DNA from 3 places in the Pseudomonas promysalinigenes genome. Region 2 is predicted to be linked to each of the others. Evidence: riboswitches for the same ligand, from Rfam matches in the RefSeq annotation. Region 2 holds a riboswitch; each other region holds the start of a gene.
What was found. Region 2 has a riboswitch for cobalamin ahead of HU725_RS11635 (CbtB domain-containing protein). Riboswitches for the same ligand answer to the same signal wherever they lie in the genome.
Positions count from the first base shown of each region.

Region 1: another riboswitch for cobalamin. It lies ahead of HU725_RS09205 (ABC transporter substrate-binding protein); the one in region 2 lies ahead of HU725_RS11635 (CbtB domain-containing protein).
Region 3: another riboswitch for cobalamin. It lies ahead of cobO (cob(I)yrinic acid a,c-diamide adenosyltransferase); the one in region 2 lies ahead of HU725_RS11635 (CbtB domain-containing protein).

Region 1 covers NZ_CP077094.1:2,017,311-2,021,780, forward strand. Annotated here, with positions in the region: gene HU725_RS09190 (hypothetical protein) at 1-183, shown strand, start outside; gene HU725_RS09195 (ABC transporter ATP-binding protein) at 203-991, opposite strand; gene HU725_RS09200 (FecCD family ABC transporter permease) at 988-2,004, opposite strand; gene HU725_RS09205 (ABC transporter substrate-binding protein) at 2,001-3,011, opposite strand; cobalamin riboswitch at 3,120-3,319, opposite strand; gene HU725_RS09210 (acetyltransferase domain-containing protein) at 3,348-4,470, opposite strand, start outside.
Region 2 covers NZ_CP077094.1:2,566,714-2,571,183, forward strand. Annotated here, with positions in the region: gene cobN (cobaltochelatase subunit CobN) at 1-17, opposite strand, end outside; gene cobW (cobalamin biosynthesis protein CobW) at 21-1,088, opposite strand; cobalamin riboswitch at 1,190-1,400, opposite strand; cobalamin riboswitch at 1,736-1,957, shown strand; gene HU725_RS11635 (CbtB domain-containing protein) at 2,060-2,245, shown strand; gene HU725_RS11640 (CbtA family protein) at 2,253-2,945, shown strand; gene HU725_RS11645 (cobalamin biosynthesis protein) at 2,963-3,355, shown strand; gene cobM (precorrin-4 C(11)-methyltransferase) at 3,385-4,137, shown strand; gene HU725_RS11655 (DUF1272 domain-containing protein) at 4,199-4,441, shown strand.
Region 3 covers NZ_CP077094.1:1,237,442-1,241,911, forward strand. Annotated here, with positions in the region: gene hda (DnaA regulatory inactivator Hda) at 4-711, shown strand; gene HU725_RS05745 (C40 family peptidase) at 839-1,477, shown strand; gene HU725_RS05750 (C40 family peptidase) at 1,619-2,152, shown strand; cobalamin riboswitch at 2,213-2,433, shown strand; gene cobO (cob(I)yrinic acid a,c-diamide adenosyltransferase) at 2,553-3,164, shown strand; gene HU725_RS05760 (cobyrinic acid a,c-diamide synthase CobB) at 3,161-4,456, shown strand; gene bluB (5,6-dimethylbenzimidazole synthase) at 4,453-4,470, shown strand, end outside.

The DNA.
Region 1 (4,470 bases), 550 kb from region 2:
TTGGAGGACGGCAAAGGGCTGATCATCGCGGCGCACAAGGAGGGAAGCTGGCCCAGGACCGTGAAGCGCTACTTGCTGACGCACTACCTGGTGCATCAACACATCGCTTGTGAGCTCGACGAGGTATTTACCGCCGTGGTGGCGACCTTGACTGAGCAGGAGCGGCAAAACTGGGGGGTGTGAATGCGGCCAGGCACGGGTCTCACGGCACCCGAAAGCGCAGGACAGGCGTACCATCGTAGGGGTCGGTCAGGTAATGGGCATGCACCCTGAAGGTGCTCAGCAGCCGCTCAGGGGTGAGCACCTCCAGCGGTTTGCCGAGGGCGACCAGGCGTCCCTGGTCAAGCACAGCGACCCGGTCGCAGGTCAGGGCCTGGTTAAGATCGTGCAAGGCAACCAATGTGGTCACCGGTAACCCCTGCACCTGCTGCAGCAAGCTGAGCTGGTGCTGGATGTCGAGGTGGTTGGTCGGCTCGTCGAGCAACAGCACCTGAGGCCGCTGAGCCAAGGCGCGGGCGATGTGCACGCGCTGGCGCTCGCCGCCGGACAATGACCGCCATACGCGAGTGGTTAGGTGCGCAGCATCCAGATCGGCCAGGGCTTGCTCGACGATTGCGCGGTCTGCGCTGGAAAACGGCGTCAGCGCTGACAGCCACGGTGTACGGCCCAGGGCAACGGCATCGAACACGCTGATCGCGTCGAGGGTGTCGGCTTGTTGCTCGACCAGCGCCAAGGCTTGTGCGACGCGCCGACGTGGCAGGCCTGCCAGCGGCTCGCCCAGCAATTCAACACTACCTGAACTGGGTGTGCGCAGGCCTGCTAACAGTTTGAGCAGTGACGATTTGCCCGAGCCGTTAGGGCCGACGACGGCCAAGGTTTCACCGGGTATCACGCTGAGCGTGATGTCGCACAACACGGCGTGGCCTGCCAATTTCAGGCCCAGGCCGCTGCATGCCATGGGTGCTGGTTGTACGCTGTGCATGACCGTCATGGGCGCCCCCGGCGACTGATCAGGATCAGGGCAAAAACCGGTGCACCCAGCAAGGCAGTGACCACGCCTACCGGAATGACCTGGCCGGCGATCAGGGTGCGCGACAGGATATCGGCGGCAATCAGGAACAATGCCCCACCCAGGGCGCTGGCAGGTAGCAATCGGCCGTGGCCTGGGCCTAGCAGCAGGCGCAAGGCGTGGGGTATCACCAGGCCAACGAAGCCGATGGCGCCGACGATCGAGACCATCACCGCCGTCACCAGCGCCGCGCAGCTGATCAGTAGCAACTGGCTGCGGCGCACCGCGATGCCCAGAGACGCCGCCGAGTCAGAGCCGAACGTAAAAGCGTCCAGCGCGCGGCGGTGCCACAGGCACACCACCAAGCCGAACAGGGCTGCAGGGAAGGCCAGCCATACCGAGGGCCAGCGTACGCCGCTGAGGTTGCCCAGCAGCCAGAACAGAATGCCTCGGGCTTGCTCGGCGGTGGCTGATTGGGTGATGAGCAAGGCGGTGAGGGCATTGAACAACTGTGAGCCAGCGATGCCGGCGAGAATTACCTGTGCGTTGTTGCTGTCGGGCCCAGCGGCGCGGGCCAGCACCAGTACCAGGGTGAACGCGGCAAGGGCCCCAAGGAAGGCACCGCCAGACATACTCAGGGCCGCACTGCCAAGCCCCAGCAGCCCCACCAGCACTGCGCCGGTGGAGGCTCCGGCCGAAAGGCCCAGCAGGTAAGGTTCGGCTAGCGGGTTGCGCAGTAGTGCCTGGAGAATGACCCCGCAAGTGGCCAGGCCTGCACCGCAGGCTGCGGCGACCAGCGAGCGGGTCAGGCGGTAGTTCCAGACGATACCGGCATCGATCGGATCGACCGGATAGCCGGCTTGCCACAGGTGATTGGCCAGCACCTGGCCGACGACGCTTGGCTGCAAGTGGGTCTCACCGATGACCGTGCCGGCCAGCACGGCAGCGAGCAAGGCCAGCAGGGCCAGCGTGCTGTAGAGCAGTGCTTTGATCATTGCGCCGCGTGACCACTGGCGAAGGCTGCAGATAACGTTTGCAGCCCACGGAACAGGCGGATTCCGGCCTGCATCGCTTCGGCGTCGAGCAGGATGATACGGTTATGCTTCACCGCATCCATGTGCTTTGTCACCGGGTCCTTGCGAAGGAATTCGAGCTTTTTCTTATAGTCATCGGCAGGGTAGCGACGGCGGTCCATGCGCGCGATGATCAGCCAGGTAGGGTTGGCCTTGGCCAAGGTTTCCCAGCCTACGGTCGGCCACTCTTCGGTCGAATCGACTACGTTGCGCACCCCCAGCGTGCGCAGCATGAAGTCAGCTACGCCCTGGCGGCCGGCCACATATGGGGCGGCGGCGAGTTCGCTGCTGGAGAACCAGAACAGTGCCGAAGTTTTGCTCAGGTCTTTGTCGCGCAGTTGCAGCCTGGCGCTGGCCAGGCGTGCTTTGAGGTCGGCATTGAGGGCTGCGCCGCGCTCCTGCACGTCGAAGATCTCGGCCAGCTGGCTGACACTTTTGTAGATGCTGTCGACCTGAAACGCCTGCAGACGAGTGCCGTCGGCACCCACCAGGTTGTCCTTGCCCTCGCAGTCCGAAGGCAGCAGGTAGGTTGCAATGCCCAACTCAGCGAACTGCTCGCGGGTAGCCACCGCCCCCTGAGCGCCCACCATCCACTCGAATTGCACGGCCACCAATTGAGGACGCTTGGCCACGACTGCCTCGAAACTCGGCTCGTTGTCGGCCAGGCGCGGTACCCTGGCATTGACTGCCTGGTATTCGGGCAGCACGTTGTTGAACCACAGTGAGGTACCGGCCAGCTTGTCGCCAAGGCCCAGCGCATAGAGCATTTCGCTGCCTGCCTGGCCGATGGTGACCGCACGCTCCGGGGCTTGGGCGAACGTCTGCGGCATACCGCAGTTCTCAAGGGTCAGCGGATAGTGAGTGGTACCGGCCTGGGCCAGGCCGGTGAAGCTCAGGCTTGCAAGCCAGGCTATAAGACGGGGCAGCATGCGGGGCGATCTCCTGACGGACAGTTCTGGTGAGGAACGCACGGACAGGCATCGCCGGCCCCCTGCTGGCGCAGAGGCAACCCGGATAGCCATCCCGGACACCCCGCCGGTTGGTGATATGCGCCGGCAGGTCTCCTGACTGGTGCGTCCTCGCCCGGCTCCAGCCTTCCCGGATCGAATCACCCAGTGGCATCGATGGAGCAGGCTCGGCACCTACAGTTGCGGGGGCAGTTCCGATTGGCACGCCATGGGCGAGCCCGGGATTCCCTATTGATTCCGTGATGGAAACCGGCGGGCGGCATGGTAGACCATCAAGCCGCCGGGCAAAAGGTCAAATCAGAAGTACTTCAGCCAAGCGATATCGCGCCGGCGTGCCTTGAGCCGGGCGAACCCACGCACCGGCACGTACAGCGCCCCAGCCAGCAGCAGCGACATCAGCCACACCGCGCCGATGCTGTCAAAGCCAAAGTGCTCACCGTGGTTATGGCCCCACAGCGCCGTACCGGCCAGGTACAGCAGTTTGAGCACGTACAGGTGCAGCAGATAGAAGAACATCGGCGCTGCACCTAGCACTGCCAAAGCACTGATCCAGCGGGCATGCCCTGCGCGTTCGAAGGCGCGGAGCAACAGCATGCCGCAGCCCAGGGTCAGCGCCAGAAACAGCAGCGAGGGTGGGTATTTGGTGATGTTGAAAAAGCTCATCAGCGTCTGCGTAATGGTCGGGTAGCCGGCCCACGGCGCATCACCGTAGCCGTTATACAGGCGCAATACCATGAACCCGAGCAGGGCGACGGCGCCGGCCACCAACAGCCGGTGCTGACGCTGGCCGGCATCGCTGCCTTGGGCGAACCACGGGCCGAGGGCATACCCCAAAGCGATCACTCCTATCCATGGCAATACCGGATAGGACGTGCGCAAGCGCAGGCCGTCGGTCACGTCTAGCCAGCTTCGGTCGTGCAGCATCGCCCAGGGCACATGCAAGGCCGACTCCACACCGAAGTGCAGGTTGTCGAGCAGGTTGTGGCCAGCAATGATCAGTGCTGCCAAGCCCAACAGGGCAGGGCGCGGCAGCCAGACCAACAGCGACAGGGCGATCATGCTTATCCCTATGGCCCAGATGACCTGCAGGTAAATCACGCCCGGTGGCAGTTCGAAGGTCCAGGCAAAGTTGACCAAGGTGAACTCCAACACCACCAGGAACAGTCCGCGCTTGAACAAAAACCCTGACACCTCGCCACGGCCCTGATACTTCTCACCATACAACCACGCCGACAGCCCCGTGAGCAGAACGAATACCGGCGCGCACAGGTGGGCCAGGGTGCGGCTGGCGAACAACCAGGGTTCGGTGGTTTCGATGGTCATCGGGTCGCTGACCTGGCGGTGTAGGAAAAAGGTCTCGCGAACGTGGTCCAGCAGCATGAACAGAATCACCAGGCCGCGCAGAGCGTCGATGCTTTGC
Region 2 (4,470 bases):
GTCCGCAGCAGGTGCATGGGTCAGGCGCCCAGCGCCTTGCGCAGGCGAGCTTCAAGCTGCCCAGGGTCCAGGTCCTGACCGATCAATACCAAACGCGTGATGCGGGGCTCGTCGGCGCGCCAGGCACGGTCGAAATGTTTGTCGAAGCGTGTACCGACCCCTTGCACCAGCAGGCGCATTGGCTTGCCAGGGATGGCCGCGAAGCCTTTGGCACGCAGGATGCCGAACTCGACCACCAGTTGGGTCAAGGCATCGAGAAGCAAGCTTTCGTCCGCCTCGGGCAGGTCGATGGAGATCGAATCGAAAGCGTCGTGATCGTGGTTATCATGGTCGTCGCCGTCATGGTGCGAATCGTGATGCGTGCGGCGGCCATCGATATGCACTTCTGACTGCGCACCGATGCCCAGCAACACGTCCAGCGGCAGGCGGCCGCTGCTGGCCTCGATGACCTTGACCGCTGGCGGCAGCTCCTCGGCCACTTCGGCACGGACCTTGGCCAGGCCTTGGGCATCGATCAGGTCGGCTTTGTTGAGCACCACCAGATCAGCGCTGGCCAGCTGGTCGGCGAACAATTCGTGCAGGGGCGACTCATGATCGAGGTTGGGGTCGAGCTTGCGTTGCGCATCGACTTGTTCTGGGTAGGCAGCGAAGGTGCCAGCGGCCACGGCTGGGCTATCGACCACAGTGATGACCGCGTCGACGGTGCAGGCATTGCGAATTTCTGGCCACTGGAAGGCTTGTACCAACGGCTTTGGCAGGGCCAGGCCGCTGGTTTCGATGAGGATGTGATCAAGGTCGCCGCGACGCGCCACGAGTTCACGCATGACGGGGAAGAATTCTTCTTGGACCGTGCAGCACAGGCAGCCGTTGGCAAGCTCATAAACGCGGCCGCTGGCTTCTTCTTCGGTGCAACCGATACTGCACTGTTTGAGGATTTCGCCGTCGATGCCCAGCTCACCGAACTCGTTGACGATGACCGCGATGCGGCGGCCTTGGGCGTTATCGAGCATGTGGCGCAGCAGCGTGGTTTTGCCTGAGCCGAGGAAGCCTGTAACGATAGTGACGGGGAGCTTGGCCAATGTTTTCATGTCGTGTTGCCCTTGGCAGGTTAGCGCGGGCACACGGGACGATAGCCGCAGGCCAAGCTGGCCGGGCTCGTTCGCCACCGGATCACCCCGCCCGGTTGAAAGTCGAAATCGTGAACGAGGCAGGTCTCCTGGCTTGCACCGTACCATTGCCGTGCGAACGGCTTAGTGGCGGATGGACGCCTTCCCGCGCGTTGGCGCAGTGGCTGTGTCGATCCATTGTCGGTGCCTACAGTTGCGGGGGCAGCCGCGGCTTCAACCGCGTTCCCGTCTTAGCTTCGGCCTGGCCGAAGAACCTCGAAGCAGCAAGGCTACGCGGGGGGTGGCAGGTGGTCAACTATCGTCCACGCTCCTGCATAGGCATTTGGCCTTGTTTTGCCCTGCTGTTGCATTGCTTTTGCCCTCCTCTGCTTTTGCTTTTAAGCGCGCGGTAGTTCAGCAAGCGCCGAATGCGACTTCAGGAGGCCTCACTCCGGCCTCCTGAAGTCGCAATCTGTGTCGCCTGAACTACCGTGCGCTTAGAAGCAAAAGCCAAGAGCAAGAGCAAGAGCAAGAGCAAGAGCAAGAGCAAGAGCAAGAATTGCAGGTGTTGAAGCGAGCGCAAGCGCGAGCCGGTTTATTGGATTTGACGCCACCACCGCCCCGTGCTCTCCTTATGCCTTGCGTCAGGTGCCCCCTTGGGGTGAAACGGGAAATCGGTGCGTCTCAGGCCCTCGCCAGGGCCAGGCAAACCCGATGCTGCCCCCGCAACGGTAAGCGAGCGAAGCATCAAGACCACTGTGCCAGTGCGTAGTGCATGGGAAGGTGATGCTTTTCAAGGAGCCATGCTCCTCCTCGCAAGCCCGGAGACCGGCCTGGCGCTCATGAACACCCCGCGGTGGGCGGGCGCTGTCGCATCCCCCTGGTTGTCTGGCAACCGGGGCTGCCGCGCTCGTGCCCATTGCACTGACAAAAGCAAAGCAGAGGATCGCATCATGCCAGTCACCAGCGCCAATCACAGCATCGCTACACAGGTTTCCCTCAGCCAACGCATGGCCATCGCTATAGGCGCCAGCCTTCTAGGTCTGTGCCTAGTGTATTTTGCCGGCTTCTCGCACATAGAGGCCGTGCACAACGCCGCACACGACACCCGCCACAGCGCCGCCTTCCCTTGCCACTGAGGCCATCATGATCAAGCGTATCGCCAGCACCGCCGGGTTCAGCGGCCTGCTCGCAGCCTTGCTGCTGACAGTGCTGCAAAGCTTCTGGGTCGCACCACTGATCCTCCAAGCGGAAACCTATGAAACTGCCGCCCCTAGCGCCGAGCACCATAGCCATGACGCAGAGGCGAACGCCGGGCACAGCCACAGTGAAGAAGCCTGGTCGCCAGAAGATGGTTGGCAGCGCATCCTCTCCACGACGGGCGGCAACCTGGTGGTTGCGGTCGGCTTCGCACTGATCCTCGCCGCCCTTTACAGCCTGCGCGAACCAGGCCGCACCAGCACTGGGGCGCTCTGGGGGTTGGCCGGTTTTGCCGTGTTCTGCCTGGCCCCCACCCTGGGCTTGCCGCCAGAATTACCCGGCACCGCCGCTGCGGATCTGGGTCAGCGCCAGAGCTGGTGGATCGGCACGGCCGCCGCCACCGCCACCGGCCTGGCACTGCTGGTATTCGCCCGCCATGGCCTGCTCAAGGCGCTAGGTGCCGTCTTGCTGGTAGTGCCCCATGTGATCGGGGCGCCACAGCCCGACGTTCACGAGAGCCTGGCGCCGCAAGCCCTGGAAACCCAGTTCAAGATCGCCTCCTGGCTGACCAACGCAGCGTTCTGGATAGCGCTGGGTTTACTCAGTGCCTGGCTCTATCGCCGCGCCAGCCACGCTTGATGAGCACGCACTTACTAATGCCGGCACTTTATGCCGGCATTGGTTGCCGCCGAGGCTGCCCAGTGCAAGCGCTCGATCAACTGTTGCATGAAGTGCTAGCCCTTCATGGGCTGCAGCCCAAAGCGCTGCGCGGCATTGCCAGCATCGCCAGTAAAGCCGACGAGCCTGGCCTGCAACAACTCGCCACGCGTTACCACCTGCCACTGGTACTTTTCGAGGCCGACCAGCTGCACGCATTTCAAGCACAACTCAGTCACCGGTCTGCGGTCGCCTTCGCCCAAACAGGTTGCTGGGGCGTGGCCGAAAGTGCCGCGCTGGCCTTGGCTAGCCTCGGGCACGCACACGCGAACCTGCGTGTTACCCGCCAGGTACTTGGCCCAGCTACCCTGGCGCTGGCCTGCGGGGAATAATTGTATCTTTCACCCATCAAGGATTTGCCATGACGGTCTACTTCATTGGTGCTGGCCCCGGCGACCCGGAACTGATCACGGTCAAAGGCCAGCGTCTGATTCGTCAATGCCCGGTAATCATCTACGCCGGCTCGTTGGTGCCTGCCGCCGTGCTGCAGGGCCACCAGGCTGAAACAGTCATCAATAGTGCCGAACTGCATTTGGAGCAGATCATCGATGTCATCCGTGCCGCCCATGCCAAAGGCCTGGATGTAGCCCGTGTGCACAGTGGCGACCCCAGCTTGTATGGAGCCATCGGCGAACAGATCCGCCGCCTACGCGAGCTGGGCATCGACTACCAGATCATACCGGGCGTCACGGCCACCGCGGCAAGCGCAGCGCTGCTTGGCTGTGAACTTACCCTGCCTGAGGTTTCGCAGACGGTCATCCTGACCCGTTACGGCGACAGCTCGCCCATGCCCGAAGGCGAACAACTAGCAGACCTGGCTAGACACGGCAGCACCCTGGTCATCCACCTTGGGGTCAAGAACCTGCCACGCATCGTCGATGAACTGCTGCCCCACTACGGGCCTGACTGCCCTGTGGCAGTGGTCCATCGAGCCACCTGGCCTGACCAGGACTGGGTACAGGGCACCCTGACGGACATTGCAGAACAGGTCGCCAGAAAAGGATTCCGTCGCACTGCACTGATCCTCGTCGGCCACGTACTGGGAGACGCGCCATTTAGCGAATCGGCGCTATACCGTGCCAGCCACGCCCACCTGTACAGAGCTGGCGAATAGCGTTGCAAGGGCAAAGTCGGTCGGCGCAGACTGCCTGGTGCACCCCACCCGGAGGATAACCATGCTGGAGCTACGCCCCAACTGCGAGTGCTGTGATGCCGATCTGCCAGGCGATAGCCCCGACGCGCTGATCTGCTCGTTCGAATGTACGTTCTGCCTCCCCTGCGCAACCCATCGTTTGCAGGGACGCTGCCCGAACTGCGGCGGCCAGTTGCTGCCCCGCCCGACCAGGGTTGGGGCTGCACTGAACAATAACCCCGCCTCGACACAGCGTGTTCTGAAGCCCCACCCAAACTGCGTCTGATCTGCCCCTGTCATCTCAGGCATCACCGC
Region 3 (4,470 bases), 1.3 Mb from region 2:
AGCATGAAACCACCAATCCAGTTGCCCCTGGGTGTGCGCCTGCGCGATGACGCCACCTTCATCAACTATTATCCGGGCGCCAATGCCGCGGCGCTGGGCTATGTCGAGCGGCTTTGCGAGGCCGACGCTGGCTGGACAGAGAGCCTCATCTATCTGTGGGGCAAACAGGGCGTTGGGCGCAGCCACTTGCTGCAGGCGGCGACCCATCGCTTCCAACAGCGTGGCGAACCTGCGGTGTACTTGCCGCTGGCGCAATTGCTCGATCGTGGTGTGGAGCTGCTGGATTACCTCGCTCAATACGAACTGGTGTGTATCGACGACCTGCACGTCATTGCCGGCAAGGCGGACTGGGAAGAGGCGATGTTTCACCTGTTCAACCGCCTGCGTGACAGCGGGCGCCGCCTGTTGCTGGCTGCCTCGGCCTCGCCTCGTGAACTGCCGATAAAGCTGCCCGACCTCAAGTCGCGCCTCACCCTGGCGCTGGTGTTCCAGATGCGCGGCATGTCCGACGAGGACAAGCTGCGTGCCCTGCAGCTGCGGGCGTCGCGCCGCGGCCTGCACCTGACCGACGAAGTCGGCCATTTCATCCTCACCCGTGGCACCCGCAGCATGAGCGCACTGTTCGACTTGCTCGAGCGCCTCGACCAGGCCTCACTGCAGGCACAACGCAAGTTGACCATCCCGTTCCTGAAGGAAACCCTCGGCTGGTAAGCCCCGTAAACACAGGGCTTTGAGGGGTAAAACGAAAAAGTCACATTTTTTTCGATAAAATTTGCAAATGGCCATGATAGAGGGCATAGTTCCCTCCCTCTAAAGGATTACTGACACGGTCGTGCCCATGCTAAAGCGCTTCGCACCCCTCGTGCCTCTCGCACTCGTGACCCTGCTTTTTGGCTGTGCGGCCCAAGGCCCAGTTTCCCAGCCCCAGGATCACACCCCGGTTGCCTCGCAGTCGGTCAACAAAGTCAAAGCCTCGCCTTCGTCGGTCTTCGGTGAAGAAGAGCAGGCCACTGAAGACGATCTGGAGGCCTTCTCCAGCAGCAAGCCGTACCAGCTTCCGGTGCTGGCAGACAGCATTCTGGAGCGTGGGATGTCGCTGATCGGCACTCGCTATCGCTTTGGCGGCACCTCTGAAGCGTCGGGCTTCGACTGCAGCGGTTTCATCGGTTATCTGTTCCGCGAGGAAGCTGGCATGAACCTGCCGCGCTCCACCCGCGAGATGATCAACGTCGATGCGCCGAAGGTGGCGCGCAATAAGCTCAAGCCAGGCGACCTGCTGTTCTTCAGCACCAATGGCCGTGGCCGTGTGAGCCACGCCGGTATCTACCTGGGTGACAACCAGTTCATCCACTCCAGCAGCCGTCGTAGCGGCGGTGTGCGCATCGACAGCCTCGGTGACCGCTACTGGAGCAAGACCTTCATCGAAGCCAAGCGTGCCTTGGCCATGGCGCCGACGACCAATATCGCGCGCAACTGATATCAAAATGATGTACCCTGCCACGGCGGTGTTGCTTGATAAAAAAAGCTCGCCGCCGTGCGCATTTACAGAAAGCGTCTAATCTAAATTCTCAACTCTTTTCGGCTCCGGCCGGTCGGTCTTTGACAGGAAGTTCTGGCCATGAAGATGATGGCGCGCTTCGCATTCCTTTCCATGGTGGCTTTACTTGCCGCCTGTTCTAGCCGTGCCCCGGCGCCTGCGCCTGTGGTTCAGCCCACCATCACCTACAGCCAGCCAGAGGGCTCGCCGCTGGCTGACGACGTGTTGATCCGTGCTATCGGCCTGGTGGGTACGCCTTACCGTTGGGGTGGCAATACACCGGATTCCGGGTTCGATTGCAGTGGCCTTATCGGTTACGTGTACCGCGATGCTGCTGGTATCAGCCTGCCACGTTCGACCCGCGAGATGATCGTGATGCGCGCGCCCACGGTGAGCATCAACGCCTTGCAGTCGGGCGACCTGGTGTTCTTCGCCACTGCCGGCGGTTCGCAAGTGAGTCACGCGGGCATTTATGTGGGCGAAGGGCGCTTCGTGCACGCGCCTTCCACTGGCGGTACCGTACGCTTGGATTACCTGTCCAACAGCTACTGGGCCAAAGCCTATCTGCAGGCCAAGCGTGTGATTCCCCAGGAGCACCTGGCGCAGAATCGCTGAGGGAACACCGGGTTCCTCTGCATGGCCACGCCGATTGACGGTCCCGGTGCAACCCTCTAACCTTCGCGGCGTGTTTCAGGTGCCCTGCCAGCTTCGACTGGGCAGGGTGAAACTGGGAAGCCGGTGGTCGCCAGCATGGCGCGATTCCGGCGCTGCCCCCGCAACGGTAAATGAGTGACGGCCGCGCAGTGCCACTGGGTGTGAACACCCGGGAAGGCGCGTAGCCCTGGGCCCACGGCCCGCTCATGAGCCCGGAGACCGGCCTGATACTGCCAACGGCATCACGGAGGGTGATGTGCGGTGCATCGCGGCCTCGGCCGTGGCTGCTGCGCGTTCTCCGTCTGCCCGCCTTTTACCTGCCGCCACTGCCCACGTGGCCGCAGCCTGCGGAGAACCTTCCATGAGCGAATTCACCGAACGCGACGAGCGCCACCTGGCGCGTATGCAGCGCAAGAAGGCGGTCATCGACGAGCGCATCGCCAATTCCCCCAACGAGTGCGGCTTGCTGCTGGTGCTCACCGGCAACGGCAAGGGCAAGAGCAGCTCGGCGTTCGGTATGCTTGCCCGTGCCCTGGGCCATGGCATGCAGTGCGGGGTGGTGCAGTTCATCAAAGGCCGCAACAGCACTGGCGAGGAGCTGTTCTTCCGTCGCTTCCCCGAGCAGGTGCGCTACCACGTGATGGGTGAGGGCTTCACTTGGGAAACCCAGGATCGTCAGCGTGACATCGCTGCCGCCCAGGCGGCATGGGCGGTCTCGCGCCAGCTGCTGCAAGACCCGAACGTGCAGTTCGTAGTGCTCGACGAGCTCAATATCGCGCTCAAGCACGGCTATCTCGACCTGGACCAGGTGCTCACTGACATTCAGGCCCGGCCACCGATGCAGCATGTGATCGTCACCGGTCGCGCGGCCAAGCCTGAAATGGTCGAGCTGGCCGATACCGTCACCGAGATGGGCATGCTCAAGCATGCCTTCCAGGCCGGGGTCCGCGCACAGAAGGGCGTCGAATTGTGAGTGAACCCCGCAGCTGTCCAGCGGTGCTGATCGCGGCACCTGCCTCTGGCCAGGGCAAGACTACCGTGACCGCGGCCTTGGCCCGCTTGCACCGTAACCTGGGCCGCAAGGTACGGGTATTCAAATGCGGCCCGGACTTTCTCGACCCGATGATCCTCGAGCGCGCCAGTGGTGCCCCGGTGTACCAGCTCGATCTGTGGATGATCGGTGCTCAGGAGAGCCGTCGGTTGCTGTGGCAAGCCGCACAAGAGGCAGACCTGATTTTGATCGAAGGCGTGATGGGCCTGTTCGACGGCACCCCATCGAGTGCCGATCTGGCACGACACTTTGGAGTGCCGGTGTTGGCGGTCATCGATGGCACGGCCATGGCCCAAACTTTTGGCGCCCTGGCATTGGGCCTGGCACGTTACCAGGCCGACCTGCCCTTCGCTGGCGTACTGGCCAACCGTGTCGGCAGCCTACGTCACGCGCAATTGCTCGAAGGTAGCCTGACCGAGGGCCTGCGCTGGTATGGCGGCCTGTCGCGCGAGCGTGGCATCGAGTTGCCCAGCCGGCACCTGGGGTTGGTCCAGGCCAGCGAGTTGAATGACCTCGATGCCCGCCTGGATGCGGCTGCGCAAGCCTTGGGTGCCAGCTGCGACGCCGCGTTGCCACCGCCGGTTACGTTCGCCGCGCCGGCGCCGCAGGGGTGCACCGCAACCCTCGATGGGGTGCGGATCGGCGTGGCACGTGATGAAGCCTTTGCCTTTATCTACGGCGCCAACCTTGACCTGTTGCGCCAGCTTGGCGCTGAGCTGGTGTTCTTCTCGCCTCTGCATGACCGGGCACTGCCCGCGGTAGACAGCCTGTATCTGCCCGGCGGCTACCCAGAGTTGCATCACCACGCATTGGCGGCCAACATTTCGATGTGCCAAGCGATCCGTGCCCATCATGCCGAGGGTAAACCGCTGCTGGCCGAGTGCGGGGGCATGCTGTACCTGCTCGAGGCGCTGACAGACGTAGCAGGCGAGCGTGCTGAGCTGTTGGGCTTGCTGCCGGGCGAGGCGAGCATGCAGAAGCGCCTGGCTGCCTTGGCCCTACAGGCCGTGGAACTGCCCGAGGGCACCCTGCGTGGGCATACCTATCATCACTCGCTGACCAGCACCGACCTTGAGCCGCTCGCCCGCGGCCTGAGCCCCAATGGCGGGCGCGGCAACGAAGCGGTGTATCGCTTGGGGCGTTTGACGGCCTCTTACGTGCACTTCTATTTCCCGTCCAACCCTGACGCGGCGGCGGCGCTGTTGCGGCCATGAGCGATCACGCCTAC